DNA from 3 places in the Shewanella sp. cp20 genome. Region 2 is predicted to be linked to each of the others. Evidence: predicted binding sites of a transcription regulator. Region 2 holds the regulator's gene; each other region holds the start of a gene.
What was found. The regulator NrdR, encoded in region 2, represses ribonucleotide reductase genes. The targets are predictions, from matches to a motif close to AAACACNANATNTNGTGTTT.
Positions count from the first base shown of each region.

Region 1 (10,391 bases), on a different contig from region 2:
CAAGGTGTTGTAATACTCAGCCGATATCAGACATCTGATATCTAGTAAAAGGGGACCATACGGTCCCCTTTTTGTTTAGCTCAAGCGCCCTTTGAGTTATACCAATCAAAGTAAACATGTGATCAGAAGTAGCACAGGAAAAACGCTTGAGAACAAAGCAGGATTTTTAGATAAGTAGTTATTCTACAATTAAAAATACTAATACAGTTATCGAGCGTATTAACAAGCTAGAATGATCAATTGTTTATTACGATTGGTATTAGCCAGCGTGTTTATCGGCAAAGGCTTTCATGAAACTAACCAGCGCCTCGACGCCAGCCAAAGGCATGGCGTTATAGATGCTGGCGCGCATGCCGCCGACACTGCGATGGCCCTTCAATGCGACCAGGCCAGCGGCCTTGGCCTCGGCTAAAAACGCCTCGTTAAGAGACTCATCTTTTAGATAGAAGGTCACGTTCATATTCGATCGGTTTGCGCTCGCCACACGGTTCTCATAGAAGTCACAGCTGTCGATAAAGCCATATAGGGTCTCGGCCTTACGCTCATTAATCTTGGCGACTTCAGCCACGCCACCTTGCGCCTTAAGCCACTTAAACACTTCGGCGGCCAGATACCAGGCGAAGGTTGGCGGCGTGTTGAACATGGAGTCATGTTTTACTGCCAGACGATAATCCATGATGGACGCCTGAGTCAGCTGCGGATATTGCAGTAAATCATCGCGAACGATAACTATGCTCAAACCCGATGGGCCTATGTTTTTCTGGGCGCCGGCATAGATCAGGCCGTAACGCCTGACATCTATCTCACGAGACATAATGTTAGAAGACATATCGGCAACAATTGGCCAAGGAGAATCTATCTCATCAAAAATTTCGATACCATCTACCGTCTCATTTGGGCAGTAGTGCAGATAACGATAATCTTGCTTGATCTCGCTCAGCTCAGGTAACACAACCCGGCTAATACCATCGGTTTTGTCTACGATATTCAGGGTATCGATCTGCGCATCACCGGCGAGTTTCTTGGCTTCTTCAACTGCCGATGAAGACCAGCTACCATCGACCAGATAGAGCGCCTTTCCGTTATTACCAAGTAAATTATTCACAACAGCGGCAAATTGGCCACGACCACCGCCATGCATAAAGAGTACATGGTAGTTGCTGGGAATATTCATCAGCTCTCTGATGTCGGCATCGGCCTGCTGAGTCAGCGCGATAAACTCTTTACTACGATGGCTGATCTCCATCACGGAGACTCCCTGCCCGTTCCAATCCAATAACTCCTCTTGTGCCTTTTGCATTACGGGCTGAGGTAACATGGCCGGCCCTGCACAGAAATTATATGTCGCGCTCACTGCTTTCTCCTTTGCTCTTCTTTCAACTGTGTTGCTTCAGAATGTATGCCACTGGCTTATTGTTAATTGCGGATTTGACTTGCTCAAACAAAACGAGCGTCCATAAGGACGCCCGTTTATTGTGTTAAACGCTATTCGTTTGGCTCAGCGTTTGGTTCAGCCTCTGGCGCGTCGCCATCGGCTAGGTTGTTATCGGCTAAGTTGTCATCAAGGTTATCCGTGATGATAGGATTGCCCTCTTCGTCGAGTTCCTGATCATCCTGGATCTCGTCGATACGTTGCAGTCCCACAACCGTCTCGTCACTTGCCGTACGGATAATGGTCACACCTTGAGTGTTACGACCAATTGTCGATACGCCAGATGCAGGTGTACGTACTAGGGTGCCCTTATCGCTGATCAACATGATCTCGTCGTTTTCAAGCACTTGTACCGCACCTACGACGGCGCCGTTACGCTCGCTGACCTTGATTGAGACTACACCCTTGGTCGCGCGGCTCTTAGCTGGGTATTCATCCAGATCCGTACGCTTACCATAACCGTTCTCGGTGACGGTTAGGATGGCGCCATCATTCTTAGGCACGATGAGCGACACCACGCTCTGGCCATCTTCAAGCTTGATACCACGAACACCTGTCGCGGTGCGGCCCATGCCACGAACCTGATCTTCGCTAAAGCGAACGACCTTACCTTCGTTAGAGAACAGCATTACCTCGTTATCACCGTTAGTGATATCGACGCCGATCAGCTGATCGCCATCTTTAAGGTTCACGGCGATAATACCGTTGGCTCGTGGACGAGAGTATTGATCCAGTGAGGTCTTCTTCACAGTGCCGTGAGAGGTCGCCATGATCACATACTTGTCGGCATCGTATTCACGTACCGGCAAGATAGCGGTAATGCGCTCGCCTTCGGCTAATGGCAACAGGTTGATAATTGGACGACCACGGGCCTGACGGCTTGCCAGCGGTAGCTGGTACACCTTGAGCCAGTACATCTTACCGAAATCGGAGAAGCACAGGATGGTGTCGTGGGTGTTGGCAACCAGCAGTTTCTCGACGAAATCTTCATCTTTCACCTTAGTCGCCGCCTTACCCTTACCACCACGGCGCTGGGCCTGATAGTCGCTTAGCGGTTGATACTTGGCATAACCCAGATGCGACAGAGTCACAACCACATCTTCTTCGTTGATCAGATCTTCGAGGCTGATATCCACAGCAGAAGCATTAAGCTCAGTGCGGCGCTCATCACCGAAGTTTTCCAGCACTTCCTGGAGTTCTTCTTTGATCACTTCCATCAGACGCTCTGGACTGCGCAGGATGTAAAGCAGGGCTGCGATCAGTTCCAGCAGCTCTTCATATTCACTTAAGATCTTCTCATGTTCCAGACCGGTCAGCTTGTGCAGACGCAGATCCAGAATCGCCTGAGCCTGTTGCTCGGTCAGGAAGTAGAGGCCATCACGAATACCAAACTCGGGTGCCAGCCACTCAGGACGCGCAGCATCATCACCGGCCTTCTCCAGCATGCCTTGTACATTGCCAAGGGCCCAGCCTTGCGCAACCAGCTTGCTTTTCGCTTCGGCTGGCGTTGGTGATGCTTTAATCAGCTCGATGATAGGGTCGATATTGGCCAGCGCTATCGCCAATGCTTCGAGGATATGCGCACGCTCGCGTGCCTTACGCAGTTCGAATACGGTACGGCGAGTCACCACTTCACGACGGTGAAGGATGAAGCACTCGAGCATCTCTTTAAGGTTAAACAACTTAGGCTGACCATTGGTCAAGGCCACCATGTTGATACCGAAAGAGGTCTGTAGCTGTGTCTGAGCGTATAGGTTGTTGAGAATCACCTCACCCACTTCGCCACGCTTCACCTCGATAACGATACGCATACCGTCTTTATCAGACTCGTCGCGCAGGCCACTGATGCCTTCGATCTTCTTATCTTTTACCAGTTCGGCGATCTTCTCGATCAGACGCGCCTTGTTCACCTGATAAGGGATCTCGGTAACGATAATGCGTTCACGACCGTTGTCTTCTGTCTCAACGGTAGCGCGGGCACGCATGACCGCCTTACCACGACCCGTCTTATAGGCATCTTCGATACCCTTACGGCCGTTGACGATCGCTGCCGTTGGGAAGTCCGGACCTGGAATATGCTCCATCAACTGCTCGATAGAGAGACTTGGCTCATCGATCAGCGCAAGACAGCCGGAGATCACTTCTGACAGGTTATGAGGTGGAATGTTGGTCGCCATACCCACGGCGATACCCGACGAACCGTTGACCAGCAAAGCAGGAATACGGGTCGGCAGCACTGCCGGGATCTGCTCGGTACCGTCGTAGTTAGGGACGTAATCGACGGTTTCTTTCTCTAGGTCGGCCAGCAGTTGGTGCGCCAGCTTGTCCATACGAATTTCGGTATAACGCATGGCCGCCGCGGCGTCACCATCGACCGAACCGAAGTTACCCTGACCATCGACCAAGGTGTAGCGCATAGAAAACGGCTGCGCCATACGAACGATAGTGTCGTAAACGGCCGAGTCACCGTGCGGGTGATATTTACCGATCACATCACCGACGACACGCGCCGACTTTTTATAAGGTTTGTTCCAATCGTTCTTCAACTCGTTCATCGCGAATAATACGCGGCGATGAACCGGCTTTAGACCGTCACGCACATCGGGTAACGCACGGCCAACGATCACGCTCATGGCGTAATCCAAATATGAATTCTTTAATTCGTCTTCAATATTAATTGGTGTTATAGATGAAGCCAGATCAGTCATAAACTGCTCGATCCCTTGAAATTTAGCCAACAAAATACTGCTTAAAAACCAGGCAATATTTTATCAAGCCTGAAAACGTGATTTGGCATTCTAACACAGATATTTAAAGGCGCTAGACCCTATTGAAATTTCACCTCAAATATCTGTTTACGGCGTAAAACCTAAGTTGGTTTTAGGTAGAATGAACGCTTTAACAGCAATCTGATGACTAAGCAGACATTTTCGCTGGCTTCTCCTTTGTTTATCTAAGGCGATGGGTATAATAGCAACATCATTTATCCCCTTGTGAGGACTGTCCGTGTCTAACCTTTCTGCGACTAACAATGCCAATGTCGATCCGCAAGAAATTGCCAAGTTTGAGAAGATGGCTGCCACTTGGTGGGATCCCGAAGGGGAATTTAAACCTATTCATAAGCTCAATCCCCTAAGACTCAACTATATCGATCAAGCCGTCGGTGGCCTGTTTGGTAAGCGTGTGCTGGATGTCGGATGCGGCGGCGGTATCCTCTCAGAGAGCATGGCGCGTCTGGGAGCTAAGGTAGATGGATTGGATATGGGCGCCGAGCCCCTCGATGTCGCTAAACTTCACGCCTTAGAGATGGGCGTTGAGATTAACTACATCCAAGACACGGCTGAGCACCACAGAGATAACCATAAGGGTCAGTATGATGTAGTCACCTGCATGGAGATGCTCGAACACGTGCCCGACCCTGCCTCTGTGATCAAGGCCTGTAGCGACATGGTCAAGCCTGGCGGCTATGTGTTTTTTTCGACCATCAACCGCAACCTGAGGGCCTATGTTGAGACAGTGCTTGGCGCCGAGTATCTACTTAAGATGTTGCCTGTGGGCACCCACGACCATAAGAAGTACATCAAGCCATCTGAACTCATTGGCATGGCCGATGCGGTGGAGCTAGAGTGCGTCGACGCCACTGGCATCACCTATAACCCGCTGACCGATATCTTCCGCTACACCAAGTCATTAGACGTCAACTATATGATCGCCACGGTTAAACAGGATGACTAAAGGGTTGGCGACAGATTCGATGTCTATCGATGCAATGCCTATCGATGCAGTGGCTATAGATACAGTGCAGATAAAAGGTGTGCTGTTCGACCTCGATGGCACCTTAGTCGACACGGCGCCAGATCTCGTGCTGGCGCTAAACCTTGCGCTAAACGACTTCGGACTGCCCAGTCAACTGCTGGAAGATATTCGCTTTGCGGCGTCTCATGGCAGCCTGGCCTTGGTCGAAGCCGCTCAGCCCCATCTTAATGATGAAGAGAAAGCGGCCATCCAGCAGGCGCTACTTACTCATTATCACAGGGTCAATGGCCAGGCGGCCAAGCTGTTTGATGGTATGCAGCCCCTGCTGCAACACCTTAGCGACCAGCGTATCCCCTATGGGGTCGTCACCAATAAGGCGGGCGCTTTGCTAGGCCCCTGCTGCACAGGCTTGAATTAGCCAGTAAGATGCCAGCCATCATCAGCGGCGATTCCACCACCCAGAGTAAACCCCATCCCGCGCCGATGCGGCTGGCCGCATCGCAACTGGGTGTGAGCTGTGCGCATATTCTCTATCTTGGCGATGCCAAACGAGACCTCGAGGCGGCCCGCAATAGTGACATGCTCGGCGGCATCGCGCATTGGGGTTATATTGGAAACAATGACCACGCACACCTATGGCCGCACGACTTTGGCTTCGAGGCGCCATCTAAGGTACTTGAGCTGCTAAAACAGGGGTAAGTGTCTGTTAAGGGAGATGAATCACATGCTCTCGTGTGCGGGCGTGTGACGCATCAGTAAAAAGTAGTCCTGACTGGGAGCGCGATCCTTTTTTAGCACAAAAAGATCCATAGGATCTGGCCAATATTTTAGCTTTCGTGTTAGGCGTGATCGGTCGTCTAAATCTTGACCCGGCATTGCTATCGTAATTGAAAACAAGGGTTAAAGGTAAGCCATTACTAACCCTTTGGTTTACCCCCAAGATATCCACAACTTGTCCCCTAAAAACCCGCTTGCAATATCCCACCAACCTCACTATCTTGTATCCTATAAAAGAAAAAACACCATATCTTGTGTATGGGCGGCGGTCGAAGCCACTAGAACTGCAGTAGTGCTCAGGTACTTTTTTAACATCTTCGATTGTTTTTACATGGAAACGTAGGGTGGAGCTTTTCACCCCTAGCGATATTTAATTCAAGGCTTATCTTCAATGAACAGCAATATGCAAGTCACGAAGCGCAGTGGCGAACGTGAAACTATCGATCTCGATAAGATCCACCGAGTGATCACTTGGGCGGCCAAAGGACTGAATAATGTCTCAGTATCGGAAGTCGAATTACGTTCACACCTTCAGTTTTATGATGGAATTCCAACTGAAGCGATCCACGAAACCATTATTAAGGCCGCTGCCGACCTTATCTCGCCAGAATCACCAGACTACCAGTTCCTCTCTGCACGTCTGGCCATTTTCCACCTGCGCAAGAAAGCCTTCGGCCAATTTGAGCCGCCTTCGCTATACGAGCATGTGGTGAAGCTGGTTGAGCTAGGCAAATATGACACGCATATTCTTAACGACTATAGCCGCGAGGAGTTAGACACACTCGACAGCTATATCGACCACTGGCGCGACATGAACTTCTCTTATGCCGCGGTCAAGCAGCTGGAAGGTAAGTACCTGGTTCAAAACCGTGTCACCCACGAAGTGTACGAGAGCGCGCAGTTCCTCTATATTCTGGTGGCGGCCTGTCTGTTTGCCAACTACCCGAAAGAGACGCGTCTTCAGTACGTTAAAGATTTCTATGACGCGACCTCGACCTTTAAGATCTCGCTACCGACACCTATCATGTCAGGTGTGCGTACGCCGACACGTCAGTTCAGCTCCTGCGTACTGATCGAGTGTGGCGACAGCCTGGACTCTATCAATGCGACCGCCTCTTCTATCGTGAAATATGTGTCGCAACGTGCTGGCATCGGGGTCAACGCTGGCCGTATCCGCGCGCTGGGCAGCCCAATCCGCGGTGGTGAGGCGTTCCACACAGGTTGTCTGCCTTTCTATAAGTATTTCCAGACGGCGGTTAAGTCTTGTTCACAAGGCGGCGTTCGCGGCGGCGCAGCAACCCTGTTCTACCCGATGTGGCACCTTGAGGTTGAGTCTCTGCTGGTGCTGAAGAACAACCGCGGCGTAGAAGATAACCGTATTCGTCACCTGGACTACGGCGTGCAGCTCAACAAGCTGATGTACCAGCGTCTTATTCAGGGCGGCATGATCACCCTGTTTAGCCCATCAGACGTACCAGGTCTATATGACGCCTTCTTCGAAGATCAGGCCGAGTTCGAGCGTCTGTATGTGAAATATGAACAAGATGAGAGCATTCGTAAGAAGCAGATCAAGGCGGTAGAACTCTTCTCCTTGATGATGCAAGAGCGTGCCTCAACGGGTCGTATCTATATCCAGAACGTGGATCACTGTAATACTCACAGTCCGTTCGATGCTAAGGTTGCGCCGGTGCGTCAATCTAACCTGTGTCTTGAAATCGCATTGCCGACCAAGCCGCTAAACAACATCGACGATCCCGATGGTGAGATTGCCCTGTGTACCCTATCTGCATTGAACCTGGGTGCCATCAAGAAGTTGGACGAGCTCGAAAGCCTGGCAGATCTTGCCGTGCGTGCACTCGATAGCCTACTCGACTATCAAGACTACCCGATCGTTTCGGCGCACAAAGGCTCGATGAATCGTCGTACGCTCGGTATTGGTGTGATCAACTTTGCCAACTATCTGGCTAAAGAAGGCGTACGTTACTCAGACGGCAGCGCCAACGGCATCACACACAAGACCTTCGAAGCGATCCAGTTCTATCTGCTGAAGGCCTCGATGAAGTTGGCAAAAGAGCAAGGCGCCTGCCCTGCCTTCCACGAGACCAACTACGCCAAGGGTATTCTGCCTATCGATACCTACAAGCGCGATCTCGATAAGATCTGTGACGAGCCACTGCACCTGGATTGGGAAACGCTACGTGAGGAGATCAAGACCCACGGCCTGCGTAACTCGACCCTGTCGGCCCTGATGCCATCTGAGACCTCATCGCAGATCTCAAACGCGACTAACGGTATCGAGCCTCCACGCGGTCTTATCAGCGTTAAAGCCAGCAAGGACGGTCAGCTCAAGCAAGTGGTACCGGACTTCGAGAAGTACCAGTACAGCTACGAGCTACTTTGGAACATGCCAGGCAACGAAGGTTACCTGCAGCTGGTAGGCTTGATGCAGAAGTTTGTTGACCAATCTATCTCGGCCAACACCAACTATGACCCAAGCCGCTTCCCAGGCGCCAAGGTGCCTATGCAGGTGCTGCTGAAAGACCTACTAACGGCATACAAATATGGTGTGAAGACACTTTACTATCACAACACACGTGACGGTGCGTCAGATAAATATGACGATATCACCTCCATTGAGAAAGAAGACGATAGCTGTGCAGGCGGCGCCTGTAAGATCTAACTCTACGTGTTTTAACCTTTTATCAGGGGGCCTAGCCCCCTTTATCGGAAGATAGAAAAATGGCCTATTCAACATTTTGTCAAACACCTAACAATGCCCTGCTGGAACCCATGTTTCTCGGTCAATCGGTTAACGTTGCCCGTTACGATCTGCAAAAATATGAAGTGTTCGAAAAGCTGATCGAGAAGCAACTCTCTTTCTTCTGGCGTCCAGAAGAGGTGGATGTCAGCAAAGATAAGATTGATTATGCGGCGCTGCCGGATCATGAGAAGCATATCTTTATCTCTAACCTCAAGTATCAGACCCTACTGGATTCTATTCAGGGACGCTCGCCAAACGTCGCCTTCCTGCCATTAGTGTCGCTGCCAGAACTGGAGACCTGGATCGAGACCTGGTCTTTCTCCGAGACGATTCACTCTCGCTCATACACCCACATCATTCGTAACATCGTGAACGATCCTTCGGTAGTATTCGACGACATCGTCCAGAACGAAGAGATCCTCAAGCGTGCCAGCGATATTGCCGATTACTACGATAACCTGATCGAACTCAGCCAGATCTATCATCTGATGGGCGAAGGCACTCACGAGATCAACGGCAAGACCCTAGTGGTCACCACCCGAGAGATCAAGAAAGCCCTCTACCTGTGCATGATGTCGGTTAACGTACTTGAGGCGATCCGCTTCTACGTCAGCTTCGCCTGCTCATTCGCCTTCGCCGAGCGTAAGGTGATGGAAGGTAACGCCAAGATCATCCGCCTCATCGCCCGTGATGAAGCCCTACACCTTAACAGCACTCAGCATATCCTTAAGCTGATGCAAGGCGGCAAGGACGATCCTGAGATGGCCGAGATCGCCAAAGAGTGCGAACAGCAGGCGATCGATATCTTCGTTAAGGCAGCCGAGCAAGAGAAAGAGTGGGCCAAGTACCTGTTTAAGGATGGCTCTATGATCGGCCTGAACGAACAGATCCTCTGCCAATACGTCGAGTACATCACCAACGAGCGTATGAAGTCGGTCAACCTGGCAAGCCCATATGCCGATCAGAGCAACCCTCTGCCGTGGATGAAGAACTGGTTGGAGAGTGATTCGGTACAGGTCGCGCCACAGGAAGTCGAGGTATCCTCTTACCTAGTGGGTCAGATCGACGCCTCTGTCGACGAAAGTGAGTTTGCCGACTTTGATCTATAAGAAAGAGGCCTTTAACAAGGCGATCTTTAAGAAGGCTCCTATCGTGAGCCTTCAAGGGCAACCTGTCCTACTCTATACCAGCAACCACCAGAGCCTGTTGGCGGCGCTCGAGCAGAAGAAAGTTCGTATCTTCTCTGAGTGTCGCAACGGCTTTTGTGGTGCCTGTAAGACCAAGGTCAATCGCGGCAGTGTCGTCTACCATACCGAGCCGCTGGTCGAGCTGGAAGAGGATGAGTGCCTGCCCTGCTGCTGTCATCCCGATGGCGATCTGGATCTGGCGCTCTCGGCCCAGGGGGCAGAGGTCGTTACCGCACAAGTCTCTATCGAGTTGGCCTGCACCGCCGACTGACTCGCAGATACTCACTTAGCTCCCCGCTAAGGCATAGCCTTAAAAAACCTTATACAGAGCCTAAGCCAAAGCCTTAAACAAAAACTTAGCCAAAGCCAACCTAGACAAACCATCAGAAAAGCATCAGACAAACCGAGAATAATGCTTTGGCAGTCTTCAGCTATCTTACTGCGCTGTAAGTTAGATCGCTTTTTTCGCTAGCTTATC
Region 1 covers NZ_JPII01000048.1:92,710-103,100, forward strand. The annotation lists gene DB48_RS16365 (amino acid aminotransferase) at 1-13, shown strand, start outside; gene serC (3-phosphoserine/phosphohydroxythreonine transaminase) at 260-1,354, opposite strand; gene gyrA (DNA gyrase subunit A) at 1,486-4,140, opposite strand; gene ubiG (bifunctional 2-polyprenyl-6-hydroxyphenol methylase/3-demethylubiquinol 3-O-methyltransferase UbiG) at 4,439-5,167, shown strand; partial or broken gene DB48_RS20635 (HAD family hydrolase) at 5,223-5,887, shown strand; gene nrdA (class 1a ribonucleoside-diphosphate reductase subunit alpha) at 6,357-8,645, shown strand; gene nrdB (class Ia ribonucleoside-diphosphate reductase subunit beta) at 8,705-9,835, shown strand; gene yfaE (class I ribonucleotide reductase maintenance protein YfaE) at 9,810-10,184, shown strand; gene DB48_RS16405 (YciI family protein) at 10,365-10,391, opposite strand, start outside.
Region 1: nrdA (class 1a ribonucleoside-diphosphate reductase subunit alpha) is a predicted target of NrdR. The motif match lies at 6,206-6,225, and genes of this name have one in related genera.

Region 2 (10,391 bases):
TGCACTGTAGAATACCGCGCAACCCTACCTTAATAAGACTTTACAGCTGGAGTGACCAATGCTGAAAAAAGAGATGAACATCGCCGACTTTGATCCGCAACTGTTTGAAGCGATCCAGGAAGAGACTCGTCGTCAAGAAGAGCACATCGAGCTTATCGCCTCGGAAAACTATACCTCTCCTCGTGTGATGGAGGCTCAAGGTTCTCAGCTGACGAACAAGTACGCCGAAGGTTATCCTGGCAAGCGTTACTACGGTGGTTGTGAGCATGTCGATATCGTCGAAAACCTAGCTATCGAGCGCGCCAAAGAACTGTTCGGTGCGACCTATGCTAACGTTCAGCCTCACTCCGGCTCACAGGCTAACAGCGCAGTTTACATGGCGCTATTGCAACCAGGCGATACCGTACTGGGTATGAACCTGGCTCACGGTGGTCACCTGACTCACGGCTCACCAGTAAACTTCTCTGGCAAGCTGTACAACATAGTGCCTTACGGCATCGACGAGTCTGGCAAGATCGACTACGACGAGATGGAGCGTCTGGCCGTTGAGCACAAGCCTAAGATGATGATTGGTGGTTTCTCTGCTTACTCTGGTATCGTCGACTGGGCGCGCATGCGTGAGATTGCCGACAAGATTGGTGCTTACCTGTTTGTTGACATGGCTCACGTTGCAGGCCTTATCGCTGCCGGTGTCTATCCTAACCCAGTGCCACATGCACACGTGGTGACTTCGACGACTCACAAGACCCTAGCCGGTCCTCGCGGCGGTATCATTCTGTCTGCGGCAAACGACGAAGACCTGTACAAGAAGCTGAACTCGGCGGTATTCCCAGGTGGTCAGGGTGGCCCATTGATGCACGTTATCGCCGGTAAGGCGGTGGCCTTCAAGGAAGCCTTGTCTCCTGAGTTCAAGGCTTACCAACAGCAGGTTGTGGTTAACGCTAAGGCGATGGCTAACACCTTCATCGAGCGTGGTTTCGATGTGGTATCTGGCGGCACAGAAAACCACCTGTTCCTGCTGGATCTGATCGCTAAAGATATCACGGGTAAAGATGCCGATGCGGCCCTGGGTCGTGCCAACATCACGGTAAACAAGAACTCAGTGCCTAACGATCCACGCTCACCTTTCGTGACCTCGGGTCTGCGTATCGGTTCGCCAGCCATCACGCGTCGCGGCTTTAAAGAAGCAGAAGCGGTTGAGTTGACTAACTGGATCTGTGACATTCTCGATGACATCAGCAACGAAGGCACTATCGAGCGCGTGAAGAACCAGGTGCTTGAATTGTGCGCTAAGTACCCTGTTTACGGTTAACCTTAAGGGTTAAATCGGGTAAACTCCGATGGCCGCTACTGATGTTAATATTGGTAGCGGCCATTTTTGTATCTATTTCAAGGGAAAGCTCCCCAAGATACCGATTAGCATATGCTGGAGGCTCAATGCATTGTCCGTTTTGCAGCGCAACCGACACTAAGGTGATTGATTCTCGTCTGGTGGCCGATGGTCATCAGGTGCGTCGTCGTCGCGAGTGTCTGCTTTGTCACGAGAGATTTACCACCTTCGAAGGCGCCGAGCTGGTGATGCCCAGAGTGGTGAAACAAGATGGCAGCCGCCAACCCTTCGATGAAGACAAGCTGCGTGGCGGCATGCTCAGAGCGGTCGAGAAGCGCCCCGTGTCGATGGACGAGATAGAGCAGGCGCTCAGCAAGATTAAATCTACCCTAAGGGCCACGGGCGAGCGCGAGGTCACCTCTAAGATGATAGGTAATCTGATGATGGATCACCTGGTCAATCTCGACAAGGTGGCCTATATCCGCTTCGCCTCAGTGTACCGCGCCTTCGAAGATGTCTCCGAGTTCGGCGAGGCGATTGCCAAGTTGCAAAACGATAAGAGCAAACCGGGCAAGTCTTAGATTATGCGTAGCGGGGCTTCCCCAATTATTCTCAAGAGATGGCGATCCAGACATGGCCTGGTCCAAATTTGATTCTCAGATGATGGCGCGTGCCATCCAGTTGGCCCGCAAGGGCCAGTACACCACCCGTCCCAATCCGAATGTGGGCTGCGTGCTCGTCCAGGGGGAGACCCTTGTGGGCGAGGGCTTTCATATCGCCGCCGGTGGCCCCCATGCCGAGGTGCATGCCCTGCGTATGGCGGGCGATAACGCCAAAGGCGCCACAGCCTACGTGACCCTGGAGCCCTGTAGTCACTATGGCCGCACGCCCCCCTGCGCCGAGGGGCTGATTAAGGCGCAGGTTTCCCGCGTCGTGGTAGCGGTCACCGATCCAAACCCTCAGGTCTCCGGTCGGGGCATCAAGATGCTCGAGGATGCCGGTATTCGCGTCGAGGTCGGCCTGCTGCAAGAAGAGGCCGCCGCCCTCAACCCCGGGTTTATGAAGCGGATGCGCACCGGGCTGCCCTGGGTAAGCATCAAGCTGGCCGCCAGCCTCGATGGTAAGACGGCGCTTTCCAATGGCGTGTCTAAATGGATCACCGGCCCCGAGGCGCGCCGTGACGTGCAGCGCATGCGCGCCCGTTTCGACGCCGTGGTGACAGGCATAGAGACGGTACTGGCCGACGACCCAAGTTTGAACGTGCGACATGGGGAGCTAGGTTGTTTAAGTGAGCAACTAGCGGATGCCGATATTCGTCAGCCTCTGCGTGTCGTGCTCGATTCTCGCGCGCGTCTTGGCGCCAAGCCTAAGCTGTTTGACACTGAGTCCCCCGTGCTCTTGGTGAGCTGCCAGCCCTATCCCGATGAGGTTGTGAATGCCTGGCCCGAACAGGTGAGTCAGCTGCAACTGACCAGCGACAATGGCCAGGTGCCGTTAAAGGCGCTGCTCGAACACCTTGGCGAGCAAGTTAACAGTGTGATGGTGGAGGCCGGGGCGACTCTGGCCGGTGCCTTCATGGCACAGGGACTGGCGGACGAGTTGGTGCTGTATCAGGCGCCCAAGATCTTAGGCGGCCACGGACGTAACCTGCTGGCCCTGCCAGACTATACTGAGATGGCACAGTTACCCGGCCTGCGTCTGTGTGACGATCGCCGCATCGGCGCCGACAGACGCCTTACCTTTCAATTAAGTCACAATCATTTACCGATCGATAAAGAGTAGTTAGTCATGTTTACAGGGATCATCGAGGCTGTGGGCAGCCTGAGAAAAATTGAGCGTCGCGGCGATGATATTCGCCTGACCGTGGCGAGCGGCAAGCTGGACTTAAGTGACGTTAAATTGGGTGACAGCATCGCCACCAATGGCGTGTGCCTGACCGTCGTCGAGCAGATGGTCGATGGTTATGTGGCCGATATCTCCGCCGAAACCGTGGCCTTGACCGGCTTTGCCCATTATCAGGTGGGGCAGAAGGTCAACCTGGAGAAGGCGGTCACCCCAACTACGCGTCTTGGCGGACATATGGTAAGCGGCCACGTCGACGGCGTGGCCAGCGTGGACGACAGGCAGTATCGCGGCAAGGCGATCGAATTCTGGTTGACGCCGCCTAAGGGCTTAGCGCGCTATATCGCCCATAAGGGCTCTATCACCATAGATGGCGTTAGCCTGACGGTGAACGAGGTGGACGGCGAGCGTTTTCGCCTGACCATAGTGCCTCACACCGCCAGCGAAACCACGCTTATTGATCTCAAGGCGGGTGACAGGGTCAACATCGAGGTGGATCTGATCGCCCGGCACCTAGAGCGCCTGCTGAGTTTCTCTCACTCAGAGGAAAATCCAGCGAAAGAATCAAAGGTCACCATGGATCTGTTAGCTCGCTCCGGCTTTTTAAGATAGACACTGGCAATCCCGGTCGATAGCAGATTAAATTACTCTTACTATAAGAATATTTCAAGGTCTAACAGTTTAAGGTCTAACAATGGCACTACACAGCATAGAAGCGATTATCGAAGATATCCGTCTGGGTAAGATGGTTATCTTGATGGATGACGAAGATAGAGAGAATGAAGGCGACCTGATCATGGCTGCCAACCTGGTGACGCCCGAGGCGATCAATTTCATGGCCACCTATGGCCGCGGCCTCATCTGCCAGACCATGACCAAGGCCCGCTGCGAGCAGCTTAACCTGCCGCTGATGGTGAGCAACAACAATGCCCAGTTCTCCACCAACTTCACCGTGTCTATCGAGGCGGCAGAAGGGGTGACTACGGGCATCTCTGCCTACGACAGAGCCGTTACCGTGCAGGCCGCCGTGGCCCGCGATGCCAAGCCGTCGGATATCGTGCAGCCGGGTCATATCTTCCCACTGATGGCTCAAGAGGGCGGGGTACTTATCCGCGCTGGTCATACCGAGGCGGGCTGCGATCTGGCGCGCCTGGCCGGTCATGAGCCATCGGCGGTGATTGTCGAGATCCTCAACGAGGATGGCACCATGGCCCGTCGCCCGGATCTTGAGGTGTTTGCCGAGAAGCATGGCCTTAAGATAGGCACTATCGCCGATCTGATCGAATACCGTAACACCAAGGAAACCACAGTGGTGCGCGAGGCCAAGTGCAAGCTGCCGACCCGTTTCGGCGAGTTTGACATGATCACCTACCGCGACACCATAGACAACCAGCTGCACTATGTGTTGGTGAAGGGAGAGGTAGAGGCTAACGCCTTGGTGCGCGTGCATCTGCAAAACACCTTCAACGACCTGCTGCACTCTGAGCGTGACGAGAAGCGCAGCTGGCCGCTGGAAAAAGCCATGGCGCGTATCGCCGATGAGGGCGGCGTGTTAGTGGTACTGGGTCATCAGCAGAGTAACGAGGAGCTGATCGCCAAGGTTAAGGCGTTCGAGGCGGAAGATAAGGGTGAGATTGGCGCACCGGCACCGTGGCAGGGCACCTCACGTCAGGTGGGCGTGGGTTCGCAGATCCTCGCCGATGTTGGCGTGACCAGCATGCGTCTGCTCAGCTCGCCTAAGCGTTACCATTCGCTGTCGGGTTTCGGGTTGGAAGTCACTGAATATATTGCAGAATAAGTTACTCTGTAGGGAATTCATCGATTTGAGTTAAATTGCATGGGGATCAACGCGGTGGGCTGTGGTATCATACCGCCTCTTTTTTCCCGTGCCGGGTTTGTTAAGCTAATTTAGGTAAGATAAATGAACGTAGTTCAAGGTAATATCGAGTCGAAAAACGCCAAAGTGGCCATAGTGGTTTCACGTTTTAACAGCTTCGTGGTTGAAAGTCTGCTAGAAGGCGCGGTGGATACATTGAAGCGCTTCGGTCAGGTCGCCGATGACAACATTACCGTTGTCCGCGTACCCGGTGCCGTAGAGCTGCCACTGGCAGCCCGTCGTGTGGCGGCAAGTGGTAAATTTGACGGTATCATTGCGCTGGGCGCCGTGATCCGTGGTGGTACGCCACACTTTGATTTTGTTGCAGGCGAGTGTAACAAGGGGCTGGCTCAGATAGCGCTTGAGTTCGACCTTCCTGTGTCATTCGGTGTATTGACCACAGATACCATTGAACAGGCTATCGAGCGTTCTGGTACTAAGGCAGGTAACAAGGGCGGCGAAGCGGCACTTGGTCTGCTAGAGATGGTCAATGTTCTGCAAGAACTAGAACAGCAGTTGTAAGATTAGGAACCAAGATGAAACCTTCAGAGCGCCGTAAAGCCCGTCGTCTAGCGGTACAAGCTATCTACTCATGGCAGCTAAGCGGCAATAATGTTGCCGACGTGGAGCATGAATTTCTCACTGAGCAGAAGATCGATGGCGTCGACGTTAGCTATTTCCGTGAATTGCTATCAGGCACCACGACCAAGTCGGCTCAGTTGGATGAGTTGATTATGCCTCACCTCGAGCGCCCGTTCGATGAGGTTTCGCCTATCGAGAAGGCGGTGCTGCGCATCGCCACCTACGAGCTGACCTTCCGTAAGGATGTGCCATACAAGGTCGCCATCAACGAGGCGATCGAGCTGGCCAAGGCCTTCGGCGCCGAAGATGGCCACAAGTTCGTTAACGGCATTCTCGATAAGATAGTCGCTAAAAAGTGATACAATAAACGGCGTCCCAGGATGCCGTTTTTTATATTCAGGTTTAGCCCCGACACCTCCCCCGTCAGAAAGTGTGCTAGCTGATTAACCCTTACTATGGTTCTTAAGACTGTGAAAGAGTTTACACTGATAGATCATTTCTTCGCTAACCTAGGCCAGAACCGCCGTGATGTGCACCTCGGCATAGGCGATGACTGTGCCCTGGTCCAGCCTGGTGAAAACAAGGTGATTGCCATCTCCTGTGACACCCTGGTTGAGAATGTACACTTCTATGCCGACATGCCTGCCAAGGCGCTGGGTTATAAGGCGCTGGCGGTTAACCTGTCTGATCTCGCCGCCATGGGGGCCGAGCCCGCCTGGATGACGCTTGCCCTTACGCTTCCTGAGGTGGATGAGAGCTGGCTTCAGGAATTTAGTCAGGGGCTGAAAGAGGCCGCCGAGTATTATGGAGTTGCCCTGGTTGGTGGTGACACGACCCGTGGTCCTAAGTCGATCACCATCACCATCAATGGCCAGGTGCCCGAAGGCAAGGCGTTAACCCGAGGCGGCGCCAAGAATGGCGACTGGATCTATGTGACAGGTAGCCTCGGCGATTCCGCCGTGGGGCTGGCCATTTTGGGAGACAAGCTTAATGTCGAGGGTGAGGCGAGAGAGCACTTTATTCAGCGTCACTATTTCCCGACCCCTAGGGTGCTCGCGGGTCAGTCGCTGCGAGGATTAGCCTCGAGCGCCATCGATCTTTCCGACGGTTTCGTGTCTGACATAGGCCATATCCTTAAACAGTCTCAGGTGGGAGCCGTAGTGGATGTCGATCGTCTGCCCTTGTCGGCCCAGATGCGCGAATCTTTGGATGAATCAGTAGCACTTGGCTATGGCCTGACCGGCGGCGAAGATTACGAGTTGCTGTTTACCGTGCCTGAGGCTCAGCGCGGCGCGCTGGAGACGGCGCTGGCCCACGCCGGGGTAAGCTTTACTCAGGTGGGGCAGATAGCCACGGGCGATAAACTGCGCCTGATCAAGGACGGCGAACCCTACACCCCAACACACTTTGGTTTCGAGCACTTTTAAACATGCAGTTATGGTCGAGCGATCCGGTTCTTAAGAAGCTCTCACTGGCAAATCCTATTCATTTCCTGGCCTTGGGTTTCGGTTCAGGCCTCGCCGCTAAGGCGCCTGGCACCTTCGGTACCCTGGCGGCGATTCCGCTTTATCTGTTGATGGCAGGCCTTCCGCTGAGTTGGTATCTGGGGTTGACGCTTGTGAGCGTACTCGCCGGATTCTATATCTGTGACAAGGCGTCAAAAGATATGGGCGTGCATGATCACGGTGCCATCGTCTGGGACGAGGTGGCGGGTCTGTTGATCACCCTCATCGCTGCGCCCGCCGGTTGGCTCTGGCTGGCGATTGGTTTCGCGCTGTTTCGCTTCTTCGACATCCTCAAGCCCTGGCCCATCAAGGTGCTGGATGCCAAGGTTCATGGCGGCATAGGCATCATGATTGATGATGTGCTCGCCGGGGTGTTTGCATTTTTGTGCCTACAGGGGATCGTCTATCTGGCCGGATAGTGATTGGTTTACCCAGTTCTGAGTTGAAATTAAGTCCCGACTGTCGATGGCGAGCGCGCCGAGACAATCGGGATTTTTGTTTTTGGCACACCAGCAAAAATTTGATTTGTCGCTGCGCTGACTGCTTGCGCGGTTTTAACTTTTATACCAATCACAGTAAATATGTGATCAGAAATAGCGCAGGAAAAACGCTTGAGAACAAAGCAGGATTTTTAGATAAGTAGTTATTCTACAATTAAAAATACTAATACAGTTATCGAGCGTTTTAACAAGCTAGAATGATAAATTGTTTATTACGATTGGTATTAGTCGCTTTCAGGCAACAGGAGACAAGTTATGGATGATGAGAGCCTTAATCAAAACAGGTCGGAAGTTGAGTTCAGTGGTAGCTGCCTATGTGGCGGTGTGGCCTTTAGCTTGGTGGGCCGCTTCGATGCCTTTTATCTGTGTCATTGTCATCGTTGTCAGAAGGGCACAGGCTCGCTCCATGGTGCTAATCTATTTTCTCATCATCTTGTGCTCAACTGGCGGCGGGGAGAGGCCTTGCTGCAACATTTCCAGGTGGCCAATAGTCGACATAGGCGCTGCTTCTGTAAGGTATGTGGCTCGCCAATGCCCTATCGGCTCGATGAGTTCAACCTGGTAGTGCCGGCTGGCTGTCTGGACGTTGAGGTGCCTATAGCGCCGATGGCAAAGCTGTTCATGGAAGAACGGGCGAATTGGGGGGAAGAAGTCCAATCTGTGCCCGGTTTCGATCGTCTTCCGGAATAAACTCATGTGTTAAAGATCCCCTGATATGTGTCAGGGGATGAGAGCAAGACGATGATCGAAACAGAAGGTTTATTCTTCTGGCGAGTTATCCCTAGCTTCTTCACTAGCCTTAGTCTTCATCTCTGCTGAGATAGCAGGAGTCGTTAAGCGGGTAACCAGCTCGGCGCGCAGCGATTCCACCTTGTTAGCCGTTGCCTGATAACTCTCAAAAGAGGAGATGCCAGAGCAGAGAATAAATTTTCCCATGGGGTTATAGGCGTACTCTTTGAGGGTCGATAGCGAGAGGTCATCGGGGCAGGGCTTGATGTCTGCCTCACCCGTTAAGAAGTTGGCGTAGCGGTTGGCGGTATCCTGTTGTTGCAACAGTGGCATAAGCAGAGCCTCGGTGACCTTAGCGGTGATGCTTGCGTCTTCACCCGCCTCATATGATTGTGTCATCTTAGTCAGGAAGTGCCATTCGCCACGTTTGGCTCGCTCAAGGGATAGCACGTCTCCTGCAGTGGGGGCCAGCCAAAGGCTAGGTAAGCTAGTATCTTCATCCTCTGTTCGCATTTGACTAACGAGCAGCTCGCCCAGCTTCATGTTTTGCTTGAGCGCCGAGATGGCTAGGAATTTATTACCTAGCATATTGATTCGTTCGGCTGCCTGCTGCCAGAACTGCATATCTTTGTCTATGGCGGTAATAAGGGAGGTTGAATCCGTGCCATTGATGTAGGCATCGACAAGGTATAGCTGCTGTGCGGCGATCAGATGTTGGATAGGTAGAAGATCGCTATACATGTTGAAAAGGGTATCATCCTGCCAATTACCGAGGGAGAGTAGGGTGCGGTAGCGCTTAATCAGCCAGGTATGGTCAACGAGTGTAGTCTTTAGTGTCTCTGTCTCGGCCAATAGGGCTGCACAGTCATCAAGATAGCCTTCTTGTTTGAGGCAAGTGGTAATTGGCCATTCGGGACGCTCGAATTTTTCGTCGACAGTCTTTTCTGGCCTTTCTAAAACAACAAGTTGTTTGAGCGCCTGATAGCGTTTAAGCCCGACCTCCATCGGGTCATCATCTTTCGGCGCATCGAAACCCATGGCATAAAGATAAGGATTGTTTTCCAGGTGCAGACTCAAGGCGGTCTCTTCGGCGTTTACCTGCTCAAGATAGGCGCTCGCCTGAGCTGATGGCTCGCTATCTTGTAGATTGATCAGCAGCAAGATGAGATAGCCGCCGACGGGAATGAGCAGCAGGGTGAATAAGATCCATTTCAGAGCACGAAAAAAGTGTCGCATTTCAAATCCTTGTGGCTTTTAACTTAGTATCGACAGCAAAGGGCTCAGTTTATCAGAGTCTCTTCGCTGTGCAACAGCGCTACATAAGCGGCGCAATAGGCTCGTCTCAGAGGTGCTTATGAAATAAAAAGCGCGGCCTGAATCTTGCCGCGCTTTGCTTGCTAACCAGCCTAATGGTGGCCAATTTTTTGATCTTACTGGCTTAGCCCTGTAGTAACTCTTTGGCATTGGCCAGGGTATTGTTGGTGATGACATCACCGCCCAGTAGGCGCGCCAGCTCTTCGATACGTTGCCCCTTATCCAGTGGCACCATGGAGGTCTCGGTTTGGCCTGACTTGCTCTGCTTGTTGACGAACATATGCTGATGACCGTTGCCGGCCACTTGGGGCAAGTGGGTCACACAGAGTACCTGTGTCGACTCGCCTAAGGCGCGCAGCATCTTGCCCACCACGGCCGCGGTCGGGCCAGAGATCCCCACGTCGACCTCGTCGAAGATGAGGGTCGGAGTGGCAACCTTCTTGGCGGTGATCACCTGAATGCCCAGTCCGATACGCGACAGCTCGCCGCCCGAGGCCACCTTGGCGATGGGCTGTAGCGGCTGACCCGGGTTGGTCGTGACCTGAAACTCCACAGTATCGCAGCCGTTTGGCGACATCATCTCGGGATTAAACTGCACGTCGATGACAAACTTGCCCTTAGGCATGCTCAGCTCATGGATAGAGCGGGTAACCTGCTTGTCCAATTCCTTGGCGTAACGCTGGCGGCTCTGGCTGAGCTTCTGAGCATGGGCG
Region 2 covers NZ_JPII01000029.1:152,102-162,492, forward strand. The annotation lists gene glyA (serine hydroxymethyltransferase) at 59-1,312, shown strand; gene nrdR (transcriptional regulator NrdR) at 1,438-1,911, shown strand; gene ribD (bifunctional diaminohydroxyphosphoribosylaminopyrimidine deaminase/5-amino-6-(5-phosphoribosylamino)uracil reductase RibD) at 1,964-3,112, shown strand; gene DB48_RS11800 (riboflavin synthase) at 3,119-3,784, shown strand; gene ribBA (bifunctional 3,4-dihydroxy-2-butanone-4-phosphate synthase/GTP cyclohydrolase II) at 3,867-4,970, shown strand; gene ribH (6,7-dimethyl-8-ribityllumazine synthase) at 5,094-5,570, shown strand; gene nusB (transcription antitermination factor NusB) at 5,585-5,989, shown strand; gene thiL (thiamine-phosphate kinase) at 6,101-7,057, shown strand; gene DB48_RS11825 (phosphatidylglycerophosphatase A family protein) at 7,060-7,554, shown strand; gene DB48_RS11830 (GFA family protein) at 7,891-8,325, shown strand; gene DB48_RS11835 (hypothetical protein) at 8,395-9,600, opposite strand; gene recN (DNA repair protein RecN) at 9,803-10,391, opposite strand, start outside.

Region 3 (10,391 bases), on a different contig from region 2:
TCTGTCGATCGCGCCACTGGTCAGGCACTGCGTGCTCACCTAGGCACCAATGTCACTGTGGCTAACACTAGTGGTGAAGATTACGAGTACTACAATGGTACCTCTATGGCGACGCCACACGTATCGGGTGTTGCAACACTGGTATGGAGCTACCACCCAGAGTGTAGCGCCGCCCAAGTGCGTGCTGCGCTGACCGCAACCGCTGAAGATCTGGATGTAGCGGGTCGCGACGACAAGACGGGTTATGGTCTGGTTAACGCGGTTGCAGCCAAAGAGTACCTAGATGCTTCTTGTAACGGCCCAACCGATCCGGGTACGGGCGGAAACGGTAGCAACGTGCTGGGAAATGGCGTGGCTAAGACCAACCTCACCGGCGTGAAAGGCGACGAGCTACACTTCTCAATCGAAGTACCAGCAGGTGCCAGCGATCTGAACTTTGCCATGAGCGGCGGTACCGGCGATGCTGACCTTTACATGCAGTACGGCGCGGCCCCTACCCTGAGCAGCTACGACTGTCGTCCTTGGAAAGGTGGCAACAGCGAATCTTGCCCAGTGAGCACACCGCAGGCAGGCACTTACTATGTGATGGTGCAAGGTTACAGCGACTTTAGCGGTGTCAGCCTGACAGCTAGCTACACAGAGCAGAGCTCTGGCGGCAACACTGGCGGCGCAGCCACCTACACCAACAACACCAGCTATGCGATCCCTGACAACAGCTCTGCTGGTATCAGCAGCCCAATCGATGTCACTCGCAGCGGCGACTCAGGCACAGTCACAGTAACGGTAAACATTACCCACACCTATATCGGCGACTTGCAGGTTGAACTGCACAGCCCAAGCGGTCAGGTAGCCGTGCTACATGACAACAGTGGCGGCAGCGCAGACAACATCATCAAGAGCTACACAGTCGACATGTCTGGCGTTGAATCGGCCGGCACCTGGACGCTGAAAGCCGTAGATAGCGCCCGTCGCGACACAGGTACTATCGATGCATGGCAGCTTAGCTTCCAGTAAAGGCATAAAATAAACAGGGGACCTCAGGGTCCCCTTTTTTATCGAAAACGCCATGAATAAGCTGATATAATGAGACAAATTTTTTACTCATTCATCACCATGACCCAGGCGAATAATCCATTACACGGCATCAAACTCGAAGCCTTACTCACCGACCTTGTCGACCACTACGGCTGGGAAGAGCTGGGTAGACGCATCGACATACGCTGCTTTAATCACGACCCTTCCATCAAGTCCAGTCTCAAGTTTTTACGCAAGACCCAATGGGCCAGAGAAAAGGTCGAGCGCCTCTATCTCAAGATGATTGGCGAGCCTATTCCGCAGCACCTTCGCGGTGACGCAGGTCGCAATACCGAGACACCACGAGCTAGCGGTACCCAGGATTCCGGCAGATCGAGACCAACAAACCATCAACCCACAAAAGAGCAGCCCACGAAAGACAAGGCTGAAGATGAGAGTTCAACGGGCGTGAATCAACACATTTGGGGAAAAGGCCAGGACTAAGCCAGAAAAGAAGCCTGAGCAGAGGTCAGAGTATAAGCCTGACGATAAGTCACAGTCGAAGCCAGCGAATTTCACCGAAAAAGTGAATCCTATCAGCGTATTCATGCAGGAATTAACTTAAGCTTTGCGCCTGCCTGCCGATATTCTGGCTAGGCATCCTCTTAGTCGTAATAACCAGGAAGGTTAGCAAATGAATGTGCTCGGTATAAATCCCTTAGGCGCCCAAAGCGCCGGTCCTACAGACTTAAGCTCTATCGAAGTGCGTAGCACCAATGCCCCGCAAGCGCCCCAAGTTCAAAACACTCAGATTCAGCCTGCAACCGATAAGGTCAGCCTGTCCGAAGAGGGCCGTCAGGCGCTCGCCGATGCGACAGGCAAGGCGCTGCGTAACAACGATGCGGCCAAGGCAGCTAACGCGCAAAAAGCGGAGCAAGAAGTGGATGAAGGCCAATCTCAGATAGACAAAAAGATTAAAGAGTTAAAGCAGAAACTCGAAGAGTTAAAACTTGAGCTCCAGGCCCTTCAAGGGGATGATTCCGAGACGGCGAAACAAGCGCGCAAGCAACTACAAGATCAGATAGCCGTTCTCAGCAATCAGTTGATGTCGCTGCTCAGTGCTAAAGAGAAACAGGATCAATCGCAAGGCTAACGAAAAGTAATCACACCATGGCGACAGGTTAAGGTGTCGCCATGGCGAAAGAGGTTAATTTTGATGTTCTTCGGTGAAGTGATATTCAGACATCATATGACCCAGCTCGGTCGACTTGGTCTTTAGATAGGCCTCATTGTAACGATTCTTACCTACCTGCAGAGGCACGCGCTCGATTACCGCTATGCCTAGCTCCTTCATCGCCTTGACCTTGCGGGGATTGTTGGTCATCAGCTTCACCTGCTGCACACCAATCTTCTCCAGCATAGGCTTGATCATGTCATATTTGCGCATATCGGCGGCAAAGCCCAGACGCTCATTGGCCTCTACCGTGTTGGCGCCTTGATCTTGCAACTCATAGGCACGGATCTTATTGAGCAGGCCTATGCCACGGCCTTCCTGACGCAGGTAGAGAATAAACCCCTGACCCGCCTCGGCGATATTTTGCATCGCGGTTTGTAGCTGAAAACCACAATCGCAACGCAGACTAAACAGGGCATCACCGGTCAGACACTCGGAATGAATTCTGCCCAACATGGGCTGGCTCGCATCTAACTCGCCAAAGGTGAGCGCCACATGTTCTTTGCCCGTCTCTGTATCTTCGAAACCATGCATGGCAAATACTCCCCAAGGGGTGGGAAGTTTAGAGGTGGCGACATACTTAATCGACATGAAATAACCTTTACAACTCGCTCTGTCTGAGATGCGAATGAAGAATGAAAACCAGGTGGAGGAACTCTCCCCTTTCTCAGACCGAGCATTCTATGTGTTTTTGCCTAACAGTGAAATACCCGAGTATTAAAATCGGATATTGCTTCACCGCAACCGCTTCGGCTTATTAGGATACGCTCTGAGCGGCGACAAGGCTATGAAGTCGCTCACGCCGCCATCAAAATCCTATATGCTTTATCCTCAGTCTTAAAAGGCCTTAGGTGCGTATCCTGTTACCTGAGTCAATCCCATCTGACGACCCAACGCCGTCATGGGATGCACGACTATCAACCCCTTCACCGAACGCTTGAGCTTACCCATATCGGCCTGCTCGGCCTTGGTCAGCGCACGGCTAAAGGCAAGTTCACTCAGCTCGGTGCCACGTTTGTTCAATTGGCGGCTCTGTTGCTGTTTGACATGGGTAATTTGCTTAGTTACCGCATTGATCTCTTGCTTAAATTGCAAAATCACCGCCTGATCGCCGCGCTTCTCCGCCGCATCTAATTTACGACGATACTTGTCAAGACGATCGTTCAACTGCTGTAACTCTTGCTTTAAATTCATTAACTTGCCTTAAAAATCTCGCGAATACACAAATGCCACTCGGTTAAAAATAGGCAGCATTTGCCAGTTTGGCGAACATTATACCACTAATGAGGAAGGTGCGAACAAGTCATCTGGCGCAGGCCGCGCCAGCGTCTTGGGGCCTGTTTATTCGTTTTTGGCGTAAAAATCAGCGCTGCTTTTGGGTGAGATAGTGGATCACCTGGTTGCTGCTGCCGCGAAACACCAGGCTAGGATCGGCTAAATCACGCTCAAACTTGCCATCCACCAGCACATCCACATAGGCGACAACGGCTTGTTGCGCCGGGCTGAGTTCATCAAGTCTATAGCCTGTCCATAACCAGATATCCTTACCCTTGCACTCCTGTCTGACTCTTCTCACCAGGGTGAGTATGGTGTCGAGGTTACCCGGATGCAGCGGGTCACCACCGGAGAGCGATAGGCCGCGACGTTTGATGCGGGTATCGTTGAGGTCCTCAATCACCTGCTCGAGCATCTGCTCATCGAACAGATGGCCCGAGTCGGGATGCCAGGTCGATTGGTTGTAACAGCCCCGGCACTGATGCTCGCAGCCCGAGACAAACAGAGTCGCCCTGGTGCCTGGGCCATTGACCACGTCGATGGGAAAATATTGATGATAATTCATGTGTCCCTCATGCAAAGATAGCAAGTGCCCCGGGGCGCCTTGCTATCTTCATCTTTTCTTTCACTTTCTATATTCTCTTTGCGCCAGCAGCCGAAACTTAGTGCTGCTTGGCTCAGCTCATTAGAGATGCTTCACCCGGCGTTTAACTTCTTCCTGCTTGCCATAGTTAAAGGGTCTGGCATCTGGGCTGCCCAGATAACCACACACGCGGCGGGTCACAGAAACCCGGCTCGGCTCATGGTTGCCACACTTAGGACAGGTAAAGCCTTTGCTGGTACAGCTAAACTCGCCGGTAAAGCCGCAGTCGTAACACTCATCAATCGGCGTATTGGTACCATAGTATGGCACCCGACTGTAACTATAGTCCCACACATCTTCCAGCGCCTCGATGTTGTGCTGCATGTTGGGGTATTCGCCATAGCAGATGAAGCCACCGCTGGTGAGCGCCGGATAGGGCTGCTCGAAATCCAGCTTATCGTAAGGATTCACCTTCTTCTCCACATCCAGGTGGAAGCTGTTGGTGTAATAGCCGCGGTCCGTTACGCCATCGATCACCCCAAAGGCCTCGGTATCCAGCTTGCAGAAGCGGCTGCACAGGTTCTCGCTCGGCGTGCTATAGAGGCTGAAGCCATAGCCAGACTCTTCGCGCCAGCGCACGGTAGCCGCCTTGAGATGCTCGATAATGGCAAGGGCCTTATCTCTGAGCGCCTCGCTGTCATACACATGGGTCTGGCTGCCATAGAGCGCATTGATGGTCTCATGCAGGCCGATATAACCCAGGGAGATAGAGGCGCGACCATTTTTAAAGATGCCGCTGATCTCATCGTCGGCGCGCAGACGCACGCCACAGGCGCCTTCCATGTATAGAATTGGCGCGACTCTCGCCTTCACCCCCTGTAGACGTTCGATACGAGTGTCTAGGGCGCGGCGAGCCACCGCCAGACGCTCATCAAGCAATTGATAGAAGCGGGTCTCGTCGCCCTGAGCCTCGATAGCGATCCGCGGCAGGTTCAGGCTCACGACACCCAGGTTGTTGCGCCCCTCGTGCACCAGCTCGCCTTCCTCCTCATAGGTGCCGAGGAAGCTGCGACAGCCCATTGGTGTCTTAAAAGAACCGGTAACCTTCTCGACCTGTTCGTAGTTGAGGATATCCGGGTACATGCGCATCGACGCGCACTTGAGCGCCATCTGCTTGATATCATAGTTGCAGTCGCCAACCTTATGGTTAATGCCGTCGCGAATGGCAAACACCAACTTAGGGAAGACGGCCGTCTTACGGTTCTTACCCAGGCCTGTCATGCGCACCTTCATCATAGATGACTGAATCAGGCGCGACTCCCAAGAGGTGCCCAGGCCGAAACCGAAGGTCACAAAAGGTGTCTGGCCATTGGCGGTGTGCAGGGTATTTACCTCATACTCCAGCGACTGGAAGGCGTCGTGACACTCCTTCTCCGTCTGCGCCGTGGCAAAGGCCTTGGCGTCTGTGATCCCCCAAGTCAGCGCGACCTGATAGTGCTTGTCGTAACTCTTGGCAACGAAAGGTGCCAGCACCTCATCGATACGGTTGATGGTGGTGCCGCCATAGATATGGCTAGCCACCTGGGCGATGATCTGCGCCGTCACTGCAGTGGCGGTGGAGATTGACTTGGGGGTTTCGATCTCGGCGTTACCCATCTTGAAGCCGTGGGTCAACATGCCGGCCAAGTCGATTAGCATGCAGTTAAACATGGGGAAGAAAGGCGCATAGTCGAGATCGTGATAATGGATCTCGCCCGACTCGTGGGCCGCCACCACATCTTTTGGCAGAATATGGCGTGTGGCATAGTGCTTGGCGACAATCCCCGCCAGTAGATCCCGCTGAGTCGGGATCACCTTAGAATCTTTGTTGGCGTTCTCGTTCAGCAGCGCGGCATTGCTCTGCTCCACCAGACCACGGATCTCGCGGTTGAGGCGACTGCTCAACTCACGATGGATATCCCTGTCATGGCGATACTCGATATAGACCCTGGCGAGTCGCTTGTAGGGGCCTTCCATCAACTGGTTTTCGACCGCATCTTGCAGGTCATGAATATCCACCTGCTCGAGCTCTGCCACCGTCTGGCGTACTTGTAGGGCCACCTCGGTGGCATAGGCAACATCATCAATACCTGCCGAACTTGCAGCGGCAATCACTGCATCCCGAATCCTTGTTTCGTCAAAAGGCGTGCGGTAACCATCCCGCTTAATAACCACTGGCATTGTTCAATATCTCCTCAAGTAACGGCCAAATTAACACCATATATAGTGTTAATATGGACGATGAACACAATATGTAGCGCATTAAGCTACAAGTTAGGCTCAAGTACCTTGATCCAGATCATTAATTTGCGGATGGATTTTTTTAACACAAGATTACTGCCAACTGAGCCACTTATCGTCAAAACTGGCCTTGACCCAGCCGGCAAAGGGAGCTAGATGCGGGATAAAAATGGGACAAACTGTGAATAAATTACGTAATTCTTTTAGATAGTGACAGATAACGCTGTAGTTGCCCGGAAGCCTGTTGCGAACTTCCTGAGGCAGACGCCAATTGCATGGTCGACTTGAGTCCCTGCCACATCGCCTTATCGTTCTGGGTCAGCCCGTGTTCCCCCTGAACAAACACCGCCAGTTGCGCCGACACCCGCGCCGCCTTCTGGTTCAGCCCCTGGCTATCGAGACTGTCCATCTGCTTTAGCACAGACTCGGCGTCATCGAGCATGGCGAGCATCACGCTGTCGGGCTTACTCTCCTTGAGCTGCGCTCGCTGGCTGGCAATAAAGTCAAGCAGCGAGGGCTTTGACGCATCCCCCCTTGGGATCTCAAAGCCGGCCTGGCCCAGGCGATTGAGCTGGTTTTCCGACAAGATGCCGTCCTGATGCAGACGCTGAATTAACTTAGGAATGTCGCCAAGACCAAATTGCCCCTTGGAAAAGAAATCTTTGGCCATCGCCTCTATCTTTTGCGCCCGCTGTGCTCGTGGCGAGAGAAACACCGCCTCCTGTGGGATCTCTGGTCCGCCAGCTTTTGCCTGGGTGTCCTGGTGGGACAGCGTCACCTTGTCGCTGGAAGATGAACTATCGACATCTGGGGTGTCTGTCTGGCCATAGGTGTTGGCGATCAGGTTGGCTTGTGACCCCGTAATGGCCTGGCTAATTGAATTCATTGTCAATTTTTCGACTGCTGCATGAAATATCCAGGCAAGCAGCAAAAACCAGGCCAGAGATAACCTAGGCTAGAGAAAACTCATGTTAGAAATAACTCAGGCCAGAGAAAACCCGCGTCACAGAAAACCCGGGGCACTTATCTAAAAATTAGTGACTCTCCAGCTCATCGACTCGAGCACGGATAATATGAGCCACCTGCTTCACCGCCTCATGCCCCGCCTCGATAGCCTCGCTGGCGCGGTGAAACTCCATGGTGCCTATCTCCATCACGTTAGGGGTGATCAGGATATCCGGCGGATCGCCCATCAGGCGTACTCGCTTGTGGCGCTGCTCCAGGATATCCATCGACTGCGACATCACAGCCAACATTCCGGGCTCGCTACGATTACCCAGGGAAAACTTATCGGTCAGCCCGCTGACATAGTCTCTTCCCCTTGCCAGGAGATCCATGAAGCCGCTCTCCAGCTCCTTCTCGGCTTTCACCAGCTCGGCTTCGCTGGCCTTCACATCGGAAGAGATGGCCACAGGTAACTGCTGTTGGCGCGTCTTCCTGTGTGCATTGAGATCCACGGCGATCACCAGATCGACCCCCATGGCACGACTCACAGACACGGGAACCGGATTGACCACGGCGCCGTCCACCAGCCAGCGGTCGCCGACTCGCGCCGGTGGTAAGATCCCCGGCATAGAGCAGGAGGCGCGCACCGCATGACGCAGATTGCCCTGCTTAAACCAGATCTCCTGCCCGGTATAGAGGTCGGTTGCCACCGCGGCGAAAGGCATCTGCATCTGCTCGATGTCCAGGTTGCCGATATGCTGCTGCATCACGTCAAACACCTTCTCGCCACCAATCAGTCCGCCCTTGCGCCAACTGAGATCCATCAGGCCTAGCACGTCCCAGCTGGAGAAGCTGCTGACCCAGGCCTCTAAATCCTCAAGATTATCCTGCGCATAGGCGGCGCCCACCACGGCGCCGATAGAGCAGCCTGCCACCTTATTGGGGAAAATCCCCATGCTCGCCAGCTCGTTTAGCACCCCGATATGGGCCCATCCCTTAGCCGCGCCACTCCCCAATGCAATGCCGATATTCGCCATCTTCTCTACTTCTCTCCCTGGGACGCGATCTGCCTTAACCACGCCGCGCCGTATGTTGTCTTTGTTTTCATCATAAGCCAAAGCGCGCTCGGGCACAGCCCGTGACACTAAAAATTAATCTCGACATTCGGCTGATAAATCGGTATCGCGCAAGTCATGGCTGAATCGCGCTTAGCGATGTATAATGCGCGCCTATCTATATTTTGGAGCACAGCATTGCAATTTTCAGATTTTTCACTCGATAAACGTCTACTGACCAGCCTTGAACACATGGGCATCGACACGCCGACCGAGATCCAAACGCAATCGATCCCCGTAGGCTTATCGGGAAGAGATCTCATGGCATCGTCTAAGACGGGCTCGGGCAAGACCCTCGCCTTCCTGTTGCCAGCAATGCAGCGCGTCATCGCCACCAAGGCCCTCAGCAAGCGCGACCCCAGGGTCTTGATTCTGCTGCCCACTCGAGAGCTGGCCACTCAGGTCTACAGTCAGCTGCGACTGCTTGTGGCTAACACCCAATATAAGGCGATCAAGATCCTCGGCGGGGAAAACTTTAACGACCAGGCCAAGGCGCTGGCCAAAGACCCTCACTTCGTGGTGGCCACACCCGGCCGCCTGGCGGATCATCTGGCCCAGCACCACCTGTTCCTCAACGGACTCGAACTGCTCATCTTGGATGAGGCCGACCGCATGCTGGATCTGGGCTTCGCCGAGCAGCTAAAGGCGATCAACCTGGCCGCCGATCACAAGCGTCGCCAGACCCTGATGTTCTCGGCCACACTGGATCACGGCCAGATCAACGAAATCGCCGCCGAGCTTCTCAAAGACCCCGAGCACGTGGCCATCGGCGCCTCTCACGTAGAGAACCAGGATATCACCCAAAAGATCTACCTGTGCGACAACCTCAGCCACAAGGAGCAGCTGCTCACCCGCCTGCTGCAGCTCGAGCCGCACAAGCAAGTGATCATCTTTACCGCTACCCGCGGCGATACCGACCGCCTGGCAACACTGCTGGCCGAGCAGGGCTTTAGCACCAGCTCCTTAAGCGGTGAACTGAAACAGGCGGCGCGCAACCAGATCATGGATCAGTTCAGCCGCGGTCAGCAGCAGATTTTGGTCACCACAGATGTGGCCTCTCGCGGCCTGGATCTGCTCAACGTCTCCTTGGTGATCAACTTCGACATGCCAAAATTTGCCGAAGAGTATATTCACCGAATCGGCCGCACCGGCCGCGCCGGCGCCAAGGGCGATGCTATCTCCCTGGTGGGACCGAAAGACTGGTTCAACTTCAAGCAGGTACAAAGCTTCCTGCAGAAACGTTTCGAATTTAGCGAGCTTGAGGAGTTAGCGCCTACCTTTAAGGGTCTAAAAGACAAGCCCAGCCAGGACAAGCGTCAGGGTAAGAGTCATGCAAAGCCTAAGGCCAAGACGACCAAGGCTAGCCGCAGCGACAAACCTAAACAGCAGCGAGATAAACGCTTTATCACCGGCGTCGATGTAGGAGATGCGCCTATGCTGCGCAAACCCAAGTCGAAACTGCAAGATACGCCGGAAGAGTAAGCATCAAGGACTGAACTAGTACACGTAAGCGAGTAGACATAGGCGAGTACAAATAAGCTATTACGAATAAGCGGCCACCTAAGGCCGCTTTTTAATGTCCTGAGCCGCTCACCATCACTTTCCCCCTAGAGCAGCTTCCCCTGACCAGCTCCCCCAGACCAACACTCCATGACGCTCCCTGCGGAAACGGCGCCAAGTCGCATGATTTAAACCGAGCAATAGGCAAGTGCGGCGATTTTCACGCAACAAGTAGTGCTCAATCGCAGCAATTAAGGTTACAATAGCGGCCATTGATTTTTTTATATTAGGGTTATCATGAGAGTTTGTGGCGTTGAATTAAAAGGTGGCGAAGCCATCATCTGTTTGTTGAGCTATGAGGGTGAGACCTTTAACATCCCTGATTGCCGTTCTCGCTCACTGACCATCTCTAATTCGGCCAGCACAGAGTCGATCAAAGAGTTCC
Region 3 covers NZ_JPII01000017.1:398,122-408,512, reverse strand. The annotation lists gene DB48_RS06420 (S8 family serine peptidase) at 1-1,014, shown strand, start outside; gene DB48_RS06415 (VF530 family DNA-binding protein) at 1,114-1,518, shown strand; gene DB48_RS06410 (hypothetical protein) at 1,709-2,167, shown strand; gene ribA (GTP cyclohydrolase II) at 2,222-2,839, opposite strand; gene DB48_RS06400 (YibL family ribosome-associated protein) at 3,086-3,442, opposite strand; gene nrdG (anaerobic ribonucleoside-triphosphate reductase-activating protein) at 3,612-4,088, opposite strand; gene nrdD (anaerobic ribonucleoside-triphosphate reductase) at 4,209-6,326, opposite strand; gene DB48_RS06385 (hypothetical protein) at 6,577-7,272, opposite strand; gene rssA (patatin-like phospholipase RssA) at 7,421-8,368, opposite strand; gene DB48_RS06375 (DEAD/DEAH box helicase) at 8,585-9,928, shown strand; gene DB48_RS06370 (DUF3010 family protein) at 10,244-10,391, shown strand, end outside.
Region 3: nrdD (anaerobic ribonucleoside-triphosphate reductase) is a predicted target of NrdR. The motif match lies at 6,358-6,377, and genes of this name have one in related genera.